2 regions of the Ruminococcus sp. NATIVEDY161 genome follow, and region 2 is predicted to be linked to the other one. Evidence: predicted binding sites of a transcription regulator. Region 2 holds the regulator's gene; the other holds the start of a gene.

Region 1 (6,173 bases), 960 kb from region 2:
GGCTTTCAGAGCCCGGGCTCGACAGAGTTTACCTCTGCCGCGCGCGACTACATTGAGAACTTCGACAAAAAAGAAAATATGGGGGTTATGGTACTCAACTCCACAGGCAAGGTTGTTTTGACCTCTACGGGTTTCCTGCCCGAGGAGGATGAAAAGTTTACCGACTTTGACTCCGCTGTGTCAAACGAGGACGGCTACGCCTTTTGGCGCGGAACTCTGCTTTCAGGCGAGGCTGCTATGAGCGAGACGAGAGTTATCAAGGATCCCGACGGCGCTGTTGTAGGCGCAATCAGGTACATAGTCAGCATGGAGCCCGTCAACAGCAGGATTATCCTGTCCGCGGTAATTATTATCGCAATCGGGCTGGTGATTTTGGGACTTGTTATTATTTCGGGCTTGCTGTTTATCCGCTCAATCGTCAAGCCTATTCAAAGGCTTTCCGAAGCTGCAGGGCAGATTGCGCAGGGCGACTTCTCCGCCTCGGAGAAAATCGAGCACAAGTACGACGACGAAATCGGTGATTTGTGCGACGCGGTAAGCGATATGGCTAAGGACTTGGAGACTACCGAGCAGATGAAAAACGACTTTATCTCGCGCGTATCTCACGAGCTGAGAACTCCTCTTACCGCAATTAAGGGCTGGGCGGAAACCATGCAGCTCAGCGAACGCGGCACGCTTGACCGCCGCACCTTTGACAAGGGCATGGGGGTAATTATTAAAGAGAGCACAAGGCTTACGGGCATCGTTGAGGAGCTGCTCGACTTCGGCAGAATCCAGAGCGGCAGAATGGTTTTGATGAATGAAAAAATCGACATCCTCGCTGAGTTTGACGAGACCGTATATATGCTCAAGGAACGCGCCGTTGAGGAGGGCAAGCACCTGCTTTACGATGAACCCGAGGTGGTTTATCCCCCGATTTACGGCGACAGAAACAGACTGAGACAGGTTTTCCTGAATATTCTTGACAATGCGCTTAAATACACGCCAAAGGGCGGCGTTGTCGCGGCGCAGGTTATCTACAGCAAGGATGAACCTGATGTTATAAAAATTATCGTTACGGACACAGGCTGCGGTATTTCCGCAGAGGATTTGCCGAGGGTTAAGGAAAAATTCTACAAGGCAAATCAGACCGTCCGCGGTTCGGGTATCGGACTGGCGGTTGCCGACGAGATTATGAACCTTCACCACGGCTCGCTCGATATCGAGAGCGGCGAGGGCGTCGGAACAACCGTAACGCTCACCTTCCCCATATATAAAGAGGGAAGCGAGAATAAAAAGACAGAGGTAGTTAAGCTCTAAAGATTAGAGTTAAGAGTTAAGAGTTTAGAGTTTAATTATTTGTCATTACACTGTGACAGCCTCTACTTTGAAAGGGTATATTTTATGAGTAAAAAGACAAAGAAAATTACTTCAATCGGCGGTAGTGCGCTGATTGAAGGTATTATGATGAGGGGACCGAAAAAGAGCACGGTTTGCGTGCGCACCGCCCCCGATGAAATTTATTCGGAGGACATCAGCATTAACACTATCCCCTCCAAGTTCAAGATTTTTAAAATTCCGTTTTTGAGGGGTATCGCAGGCTTAATCGACTCTATGCGCCTTAGCTACAAGTCGCTTATGCTGTCCGCCGACAAGGCGATTGAATCCGCCGAGATTGAGGAAGAACCCTCAAAATTCGAAAAATGGCTCGACGACAAGTTCGGAGACAAGCTCGTAAAGGTGCTTATGGTAATCGCCTCGGTAATCGGCGTGGCGTTTGCAATCGGACTGTTTTTTTTCCTGCCGTCCTTCCTGTTTGACCTTTGCTCAAACTTCATCCCTGCCTTCAGAGCCGAGGGCAACTCTAACCCCGAGATGGTAAGGCTCTGGAAGTCGATTTTCGAGGGCGTTTTGAAGATTGCCCTGTTTTTAACATACATCGTTATTGTGTCGCAAACGCCCGATATGAAGCGCGTGTTTATGTACCACGGCGCAGAGCATAAAACGATTTTCTGCTACGAAAACGAGAAAGAGCTCACCGTTGAAAACGTAAAAAAGCAGACTCGATTCCACCCCCGTTGCGGCACAAGCTTTATGGTAATTATGCTGATTATCGGCATTTTGGTTGGTCTTTTGATTCCTGCAAATCCGTTCGGAATCGCGTTTTTAAGACCTGTGTTTAAGATTTTGCTCATTCCGCTTGTATGCGGACTCGGCTATGAGCTGATTAAGCTGTGCGGCAAGCACGACAACGTTTTGACAAGAATCATCGCTGCTCCCGGACTTTGGGCGCAGAGAATTACCACAAAAGAACCAAACGACGATATGATTGAGGTCGCCATCAAGGCGATCAAGTCGGTTATCCCCGAGGACGGTTCGGATATTGTCGGCGGCTGCGGATGCTAAAGGATTTATACATAAAATTACGCGGTATCCTCTCGGAAGCAGAAATTGAAGCTCCCGAGCTCGAGGCAAGGCTTTTGATTGAGGGCGTGACGGGTATGAACCGCGCTTCTCAAATTGCAAATTCAAATTCGGAAATAAGCGGAGAAATTCAGGAAAAGCTGATATCTATGGCGCAAAAACGCGCCGAGCACCTGCCCTTGCAGTACATTTTGGGCAAGTGGAACTTTATGGGCTTTGAGTTTAAGGTCGGTGAAGGCGTGCTTATTCCGCGCGACGACACCGAGGTTCTCGTCGGGCTTTGCCTTGACTATCTGAAAGCTTCCGACGGCAAAACCGCACTCGATTTATGCGCAGGAAGCGGAGCGGTAAGCGTTGCGCTTGACAAGCTTGCAAACGCGGACGTCACCGCGGTAGAGCTGTCCGATAAAGCGTATAATTTTCTTTTAGAGAATATTAAAGGCACGAATATCAAGCCGCACAAGGGCGATATTTTTGAGTGCTACAGGGATTTTGAAGCGAAAAGCTTTGACTTGATCGCCTCAAATCCGCCCTACATCAAGACAGATGAAATCGAAACCCTGCAAACCGAGGTCGGTTACGAGCCTAAAACGGCTCTCGACGGCGGCGCGGACGGTCTTGACTTTTACCGCGCGATAGCCCGGCGCTGGACTCCCCTGCTCAAAAGCGGCGGAGCGATGGCGTTTGAGCTCGGTGAAGGTCAGGCGGAATACGTCGGCGGTCTAATGGCTGACCACGGCTATATAAATATCAAAACCGCAAAGGATTTGGGCGGTACCGACAGGGCGATTATCGGTATTTTGCCCTGAGCATTGTACAATTTTCGGTACAATGCAAAGGTTTTAGAAAATTTGTTCGAAGTTTTTGCCCCCAAGCCATTGAAATTTGGATTGGTATGATTTATAATTACTCTTGGAAGTTTAAGGTTGGTTTTTGTATTAAAACTAACATAAAAAGTGAATGAGCTTTCAACTTTCAACTACATTACGGAGGTATATGAAAATGGCAGTAGACAGAAACAAGGCGCTGGAAACAGCGATTTCTCAGCTTGAAAAACAATTCGGAAAGGGCGCTGTTATGCGCCTTGGAGAGAATAAGCATATGGAGGTTGAGCACATCTCAACCGGTTCGCTTTCGCTCGACGTAGCGCTCGGAATCGGCGGACTTCCCAGGGGCAGAATTATCGAGATTTACGGTCCGGAGTCCTCAGGTAAAACAACCCTTTCGCTCACCTGTATTGCCGAGGGTCAAAAGCTCGGCGGCAACGCGGCGTTTATCGACGTTGAGCACGCGCTTGATCCTGTATATGCCGAAGCGCTCGGCGTTGACGTTGATTCCCTGCTCGTTTCACAGCCCGACACCGGCGAGGACGCGCTCGAAATTGCCGAGGCGCTCATCCGCTCAGGCGCGATCGACGTTATCGTAATCGACTCGGTAGCCGCGCTTGTTCCCAAGGCTGAGATCGAGGGCGAAATGGGCGACAGCCACGTTGGTCTGCACGCGCGCCTTATGTCGCAGGCTTTAAGAAAGCTCGCAGGCGCTATCAGCAAATCAAACTGCGTCGCAATCTTCATCAACCAGCTCCGCGAAAAGGTCGGCGTAATCTACGGCAACCCCGAGGTTACCACCGGCGGACGTGCGCTTAAGTTCTACAGCTCTGTTAGAATAGATATCCGCAAGGCTGAGGCGCTTAAGGTTAACGGAGAAATCATCGGCAACCACACCAAGTGTAAGGTTGTTAAAAATAAAATCGCTCCGCCGTTCAAGACGGCTGAGTTCGACATTATGTACGGCGAGGGTATCTCGCGCGAAGGCGAGCTGATCGACCTCGGCGTTCAGGCTGAGGTTATTCAGAAGGCAGGCGCGTGGTTCAGCTACAACGGCAACCGTCTCGGTCAGGGCCGCGACAGAGTTAAGGAGCTGCTCAAAAACGATCCCGAGCTGTACAAGGAAATCGAGACAAAGCTCTGGGAGAACATTGACAAGCTCTACGCTTCCGCAAAGCCCAAGACTGCTAAAAAGGCTACGGTAAGCAAGGTTGACGAGCCTGCTCCGGCTGCCGATAAAAAGAGCGCAAACATCGACATTTTGGCTGAATAATGACTATCACCGCGATTGAGCCGCGCCGCAGGCAGATGTGCGCGCTGTTTATTGACGGCGAGTACGTGATGAACCTTGACGCTCAGACGTTGATTGAAAACCGCTTTGACGTCGGCCGCGAAATTGACGACGACGAGCTAGGGGAGATTATCGAAAAGAGCAACGAACGCCGCGCAAAGGACAAGGCGCTGTGGCTGATTTCGTACAGAAGCCACTCCAAAAAGGAGCTTTTTGACAAGCTCAGGCGCGATTTTGACGAGGACAGCGCTCAAAAGGCGGTTGACCGTATGCAGGAGCTCGGCTTGATTAACGACGGCGAGTTTGCCAAGGCATACGCCCGAAAGCTGGTCTACGGCAAAAAAATGTCGCTGAGAGCCGCGGAGCTTGAGCTGCGCCGCAAGGGCATTGACGAAATAACCGCCGAGCAGGCGCTAAGTGAGCTTGAATACGACGCGCAAACTCAGATTATTGAATTTATAAGTAAAAAATACAGAAATATTGAAGATGAAAAGGTCAGACGCCGCGCCGTTGCCGCCCTGCAAAGAAAAGGCTACGGCTGGGATGACATTAAGCAGGCGATTGAAAGCATGAGCGGCGATTTTGACTAATATCTAATAAATAAAGGACTGAACGCATATGAATTATAAGGCAGGAATTGTGTCGCTCGGCTGCGCTAAAAACCAGGTGGACGCCGAAATACTGCTTTTCAGCCTAAAGCAAAAGGGCTTTGAGCTTGTAGACGACCCTGCCAAGGCTGACGCGGTAATCGTCAACACCTGCGGCTTTATCGAAAGCGCCAAGCAGGAGAGCATTGACGAGATCATCGAGCTCGGAAAGCTAAAGCGCGAAGGCAAAATCAAGGCGATTATCGTTACGGGCTGCCTTGCCGAAAGGTACCAAAACGAGATTACCAAGCAGCTCTACGAGGTTGACGCCGCTGTGGGTATCGGCGCAAATTCAAAAATTGCCGATATCGTGCTCGACGCGCTGGGCGGCAATAAAACCGAGCTTTTCCCAAGCAAGCTTGAGCTGCCGCTTGAGGGCGGAAGAATTCAGTCCACTCCCCCCTACACCGCTTATCTGAAAATTGCCGAGGGCTGCGACAACCGCTGTACCTACTGCGCAATTCCGCTCATCAGGGGCGGTTTCAGAAGCAGAGAGCCCGAAAACGTCATTGAAGAAGCAAAACAGCTTGCCGAAAAAGGTGTTCGCGAGCTAAATGTTATCGCTCAGGACACCACGCGCTACGGCGAGGATTTGTTCGGCAAGCCGTACCTTGCCAAGCTGTTAAAGGAGCTCTGCAAAATTGAAAAGCTGCGCTGGATAAGGGTGCTCTACTGCTACCCCGAGCGCGTTACCGACGAGCTGATTGACGTAATGGCGAATGAGGAAAAAATCGTAAAATACATTGATTTGCCGCTTCAGCACTGCAACGCTGAAATTCTTAAAAGTATGAACCGCCGCGGCTCACGCGAGAGCTTAACCGCATTGCTTAATAAAATCCGTGACAGAATCCCGAACGTTGTGCTCCGCACAACCTTTATCTCAGGCTTCCCCGGAGAAACAGAGGAGCAGTTTGAGGAGCTCTGCGAGTTCGCGAAGGAGATTGAATTTGACAGGCTCGGCTGTTTCCCCTACTCTCAGGAGGAGGACACCCCTGCCGCAGCGTT
Region 2 (6,173 bases):
GCGGCGTTTGGAAATATCATTGCGAAAAAATCCGCAGGAAAAGTTGACCCCGTAAGGCTCACGGCGTTTCAGCTTATCGCAGGGTCGCTCGTTTTGCTCGCCGCAGGACTGATAATGGGCGGCGGACTGAACCTTGCGAAAGGAAACGGAGTTCTGATTTTGCTCTGGCTCGCGTTTGTCTCGGCGGCGGCGTTCACGATTTGGACAGCGCTGTTGAAGTATCATCCGGCAGGCAAAATCTCGGTTTTCAATTTGCTCGTTCCGGTGTTCGGTACGGTTTTGTCGGGAGTAGTTCTCCGCGAGGACATTTTGAGGATAGAAACATTTTTGGCTTTAGCGCTGATTTCACTTGGAATTTTTCTCGTTAATTATAATAAAAGGAGCAGGGAAGATGATTAAAGGTGTAATTTCAGATATGGACGGCGTAATTCTCGACAGCGAAAAGCTGTATGTGCGCTTTTGGTGCGAGGCAGGCAATTTTTACGGCTATCCCATGCAAAAGTTTCACGCGCTGAGTATCCGCTCAATGGCAAGACCGTATGCGATTAAACGCTTGCAGGGATTTTTCGGAGAAGATTTCGACTATGACAAGGTTCGTAATAAGCGCGTCGAGCTGATGGACAGCTTTGTCGAGAAAAACGGAATTGAAGCTAAGTCCGGAGCGGAAACGCTTTTGCGCTATTTAAAGGAAAAAGGCATAAAAACAGCCCTGGCAACCGCTACTCCGGTCGACAGAGCAAAGAAATACCTTGATATGGTGGGATTGTTAGAGTGTTTTGACGAGGTTTGCAGTGCGAGGATGGTAGAGCACGGCAAGCCTGCGCCCGATATATATTTGTATGCCGCGGAAAAGCTGAAGCTTGCGCCGAAGGACTGCATAGCGCTCGAGGATTCGCCAAACGGAATTCGCTCGGCAAACGCGGCAGGTTGTAAAACGGTGATGGTTCCCGACCTCGACCAACCGACAGAGGAGATTAAGCCCCTGCTGTTCGACATAGCGAACGGTTTGGAGGATGTTATTAGGATAGCGGAGACTTGCTGAAAATTATAAGTCGAGAACAGTTTGAATAACATCAAACGTATAAAGAAGAATTTGCCAACGTAAGATTTCACCGAAACTATAAGTCGAGACAAGATTGAATAACAGCAAACATTTAAATAGGAATTTGCCAACGTAAGTTATAACTGAAACTTATAAGTCGAGAACAAAAGTTAAGTCACCAACAAACCTATGAAACGATTTAAAATAAAGGAAAACGCCCGATGAGGTTCGGGCGTTTTCTATCTGTAAAAAATGAGGGGTACAATCACGGGTTTTGAACTCACCCGTGTTGAGGAGGGTAGAACAATACTCTACGGTTGCGGTTCCGTCTTTTGAGTACAGTTATATTAAACAACATAAATATGAAAACTGTGTGAAATTAAACTGAACATATACTGAAATAAATTTTCCTAAATTTTTTTGAAAAAAGTTGTAAAAACCGTGAACAAATGTTTGATTTTTTCGAAGCTATGTGGTACAATACTATTGAAAAGGTTTAAACTAAGGCGTGCACCGTAAACTGCGCGGTGTTGCCTTGATATGAGGGGTGTGCCGATATGAAACAGCTCAGCAAAAGCCAGATTAAGATTTTTGAATACCTAAAGGAGTGCTCCGAAAACGGAAGAGTTCCCTCGGTTCGCGAGATTTGCGAAAACACGGGACTAAGCTCCACGTCAACCGTCCACTACCACCTAAAGCACCTTGAGGACAAGGGCTATATCGTGCGTGAGCACGGCGTTAACAGGTGCATACAGATTACAGGCGAGGAAAAAAGCGTCAGCGTTCCGGTTCTCGGAAAGGTTGCCGCAGGCAATCCTATTGTGGCGATTGAGGACATAGAATGTTATGTGCCCGTTCCCGAAAAGCTAAAGCGCGGAAAAGAGCTTTTCGCGCTCAGAATTCAGGGCGAAAGTATGATAAATGCCGGAATTCTGAACGACGATATCGTAATTGTCCACCGTACTCCCGTCGCGGAGAACGGCGAGATTGTCGTTGCCCTCGTGGAGGACAGCGCGACGGTCAAGCGCTTTTATAAAGAGGACGGTCATTACAGATTACAGCCTGAAAACGACGATTACGAACCGATTATCGTTGACGAGGTGATTTTGCTCGGCAAGGTAATCTCGCTTATCAGAAATTACTGATAATTACGGCAGACAGTTTGGAGGATATTTATGCAGACAATTTGTGTGTTCGGCTCTTCAAGCGAGAGCATAGACAGGGAATTCCTTGATTCGGCTGAACACCTCGGACAGACGCTTGCCGAAAAAGGCAAGACGGTTTTGTTCGGAGCAGGCCGCTACGGAGTAATGGGCGCGGTTTCGCGCGGAGCAAAGGCGGCAGGCGGCAGGATTATCGGCATCAGTCCGTTGTTTTTTAAGGAAATGGACGTTTTGGCTGACTACGCCGACGAAATAATTTTTACAGAAACTATGCGCGAGCGCAAGGGCATTATGGAGGACGAATCCGACGCGTTCATAATCTGTGCCGGCGGAATCGGCACATTTGAGGAATTCTTCGAGGTGCTTACCCTCAAACAGCTCGGCAGGCATTCAAAGCCGATTATAATTTATAATTACAAGGGATATTACGACGAGCTTTTGGCGATGATGAAAGCCTCGGTCGAAAAGAATTTTATGTCGGATGAGGTCAACAAAATCTACACCGTCGCCAATACCGAGGAGGAGGTTATCGAACAGCTCGATAACTACAAGGCGTTTATGTATAATAAGTATAACTGAGGTGGACATATGGCGGATATGTGCGAGATGTGCGCTCACTTTGTCGCGGACGAGGAGCTCGGCGATTACTGCTCCGTTAGCCTCGACGAGGACGAGATGGCAAGGTTTCTTACGCAAAGCGTCAAGGGCTGCAGCTATTTTCAGCTCTACGACGAGTATAAAATAGTACAAAAACAAAATTGATGGATACTGTAAGCTTTACCCAAAGGGTGTATGCCGCGGTCAAGCGGATTCCGCGCGGAAAGGTCGCAACCTACGGGCAGGTCGCCGCGGCGGCAGGCAACGGCGGCGCGGCGAGGGCTGTCGGCAACGCGCTGCATAAAAATCCTGCGTTCGGTGAAATCCCCTGCCACAGGGTTGTAAATTCCAAGGGCAGGCTCGCTGATGCCTTCGTTTTTGGCGGTGTTAACGTTCAAAAGGACTTGCTCGAACAGGAAGGGATAGAGGTGCTCGAAAACCACGTTGACCTCAAAAAATATCAGGCAAGGCAACTATAATACAAAATTTGCATTTTTCACAAGGTTGTGTTATACTATATATAGCGTGAAATGCGCTGTTGATTGTGTGAATAACGATAATTGGTGATTTTATGGATTACAAATTAATCGCGGTTGACCTTGACGGTACACTCACAAACTCTAAAAAGGAAGTTTCTCCGCGCAACCGTTACGCCCTGCTTGAGGCTCAAAAAAAGGGAAAAAAGGTAATTATTACCTCGGGACGGCACCCCATCGGAGTTTATCCGATTGCGGAGGATTTAATGCTCGCTCATTACGGCGGCTACATAATGTCCTTTAACGGCGGCAAGATTATCGAATGTGCCACCGGCAGGACGATAGTCAGCAGGAACTTTCCGCTTGAATATTTAAGCGATATCGTGAACGTTCTTTCCGACTACAACGTAACCGTAATGTCCTGGGACGACAAAAAAATCTTCGCCAACAATAAGGTGAACGACTACACCTATATCGAGCGCGATGTGCTCAAGACCGATATGGTTGTGGTTGACGATTTTGTGTCGGCAATAAAGTTTGACATCAACAAAATTCTCGTCGCAGGCGAGCCCGACGTGCTCGACGCCTGCCAGGTTCTTCTTAAAAAGCGCTACGACGGCCTGCTCGATATCTACAAGAGCGCTCCGTATTTTCTGGAGATTATGCCGTTCGGAGTTTCCAAGGGCGCAATGCTCGCTCAGCTTTTGCCGCAAATCGGTATTCAGCGCGAGGAGCTAATCGCCTTCGGAGACCACTACAACGATATGACGATGATCGGTTACGCCGGAATGGGCGTGGCTATGGAAAACGGCGAGGACGAGGTCAAAAAAATCGCCGCGTATATCTGCGAGTCGAATGATGACGACGGCGTTGCCAAAACAATAGAAAAATATGTTTTATAATTTTAACGCGGACTGCTTTGTCCGCGTTTTTCTTTTTTGCGCTTCCTTTAGTTAAATTGCCTAATTTAAAGGGTAAATCTTTGGCAGGGGAGAAAAAATATAATTCTCAAAAAAATAAACAAAGATTGCGCTTCATTTATAATATTATTGTATAGTCTTTTATAAGGAGGAGTATCTATGTCGAAATTCAAAAAAATACTTGCTCTTGTTTTGACTTTGTGCGTAATTTGTACAATAGGCGTAATCTCGGTAAATTCTGCCGAAGTTGCCCCCGACGCTGACAGTGAGGTTTCCGCAGGCGGAATCACCCTTCACTACTACTGCGAAAGCGGCACGCCTACAATCTACTACTGGAACGCGCTGCCTCAGAACAAAGTGACTAATTACCCCGGTCCCGCGATGACCTCCGAGGGCAATAAGTACTACAAGTACACTTTTTCTGACGTTACAAAGATTAACTTTTTGTTTGTAACTAACGGAGTTCAGTCCGACGAGCTCACAAGAACCACCGGCGAATGGTGGTACAAGGACAAACGCTGGTATAACCACGACCCCTCTCAGGTTGATCCGATTAACAGAACCGACCTGCGCGGCGATTCGATTTACTTTGTAATTACAACCCGTTTTTATGACGGCGACACCGGCAACAACGTGCATTGCTGGGAGGATAAAAAGGCAAATAACCCCGACTCCGACCCTGCTTGGAGAGGCGACTTTAAAGGCCTTATCGACAAGCTTGATTACATCAAGGCGCTCGGATTTTCGGCAATTTGGGTTACTCCCGTTGTAGAGAACGCCTCCGGCTATGACTATCACGGCTACCACGCCTTTGACTTCTCAAAGGTTGACCCCGTTACGAGAGCAGCGGAGCGGATTTTCAGGCGCTGATTGACGCCGTTCACGCAAAGGGTATGAAGATTATCCAGGACGTTGTATGGAACCACACCGGCAACTTCGGCGAGAACACTCTCAGCCATATGTTTGACAAGCAGTACGATTCTATTCAGGACCTCGGCAGCCTTGACTGTATGAAGGTCAATCCCGACGGACCGCTTGCAAAGAGCACTCCGAATTACAGCACACTTAACAATCCCGACGCTGAGTACGCTGCAAGGCTCAACTGCATGAAGACCGATAAACTGGACACCGCGTTTAACTATCACCACTCTGCCGGAATGGATTGGGAGCAGCCCAGTGAGCAGACCGGTCAGATTGCCGGTGACTGCGTTGACGTTAACACCGAAAACCAGAAGGTTGTGGATTATCTGAACTCGTGCTATATGCAGTATGTCGATATGGGCGTTGACGCGTTCCGTCTCGATACAGAAAAGCACATCAACCGCTGGACGCTCAATAACGCCTATTTCCCTGTGTACAAGGGCATTGATAACTTCTTTATCTTCGGCGAGGTTTGCGCGCGCGTCCGCGACACATGGAACCACGGTATTCAGTCCGACTCCCCTGCATTCTACGGCTGGGCGGAGACCGAAAGCGCGTGGAAAAACAACTGGTCAACCACCAACTGGCAGGCTAACCTCACCAATTCCGTAAAGCACTTTGAGGCTCACAATAACGAACAGGGCGCTCCGACTTCCTCAAACGCTTTCCTCGGCAGCGGAAACACATATCATACTCCCGATTATTCCAAGTCAAACGGCACAGGCGTTATCGACTTTAAGATGCACTGGAGCTTTGAGAACGCGTCTACGGCATATGCCGCGGCACTTGACGAGGACAGATTCGTTAACGATTCAACCTACAACGTAATGTATGTCGATTCCCACGACTACGGCCCTGACGGTCAGGAAAAATACCGCTATAAGGGCGGCGAGCAGGCTTGGGCGGAGAATATGAACCTTATGTTTACCTTCCGCGGAATCCCCTGCATCTTCTACGGCTCAGAGATTCAGTTCAAGAACGATGTTGAAATCGACGTTGGCCCCGGCAAGCCCCTCGAGCAGACCGGACGCGCTTACTTCGGCGATAACATCAC

What was found. The regulator LexA, encoded in region 2, represses DNA repair genes until DNA is damaged. The targets are predictions, from matches to a motif close to CNAACANNTGTTNG.
Region 1: a site for LexA is predicted at 3,248-3,261, ahead of recA (recombinase RecA). Genes of this name have one in related genera too.

Annotation. Positions count from the first base shown of each region.
Region 1 is NZ_CP162392.1:2,319,320-2,325,492, reverse strand. Features, by position in the region: gene AB1I50_RS11110 (sensor histidine kinase) at 1-1,299, shown strand, start outside; gene AB1I50_RS11105 (DUF1385 domain-containing protein) at 1,384-2,385, shown strand; gene prmC (peptide chain release factor N(5)-glutamine methyltransferase) at 2,379-3,212, shown strand; gene recA (recombinase RecA) at 3,406-4,503, shown strand; gene AB1I50_RS11090 (regulatory protein RecX) at 4,503-5,111, shown strand; gene rimO (30S ribosomal protein S12 methylthiotransferase RimO) at 5,140-6,173, shown strand, end outside.
Region 2 is NZ_CP162392.1:1,363,528-1,369,700, reverse strand. Features, by position in the region: gene AB1I50_RS06545 (DMT family transporter) at 1-399, shown strand, start outside; gene AB1I50_RS06540 (HAD family hydrolase) at 392-1,042, shown strand; gene lexA (transcriptional repressor LexA) at 1,600-2,187, shown strand; gene AB1I50_RS06530 (LOG family protein) at 2,218-2,784, shown strand; gene AB1I50_RS06525 (DUF6472 family protein) at 2,794-2,967, shown strand; gene AB1I50_RS06520 (MGMT family protein) at 2,967-3,281, shown strand; gene AB1I50_RS06515 (Cof-type HAD-IIB family hydrolase) at 3,374-4,180, shown strand; gene AB1I50_RS06510 (alpha-amylase family glycosyl hydrolase) at 4,358-5,068, shown strand; gene AB1I50_RS06505 (alpha-amylase family glycosyl hydrolase) at 5,092-6,173, shown strand, end outside.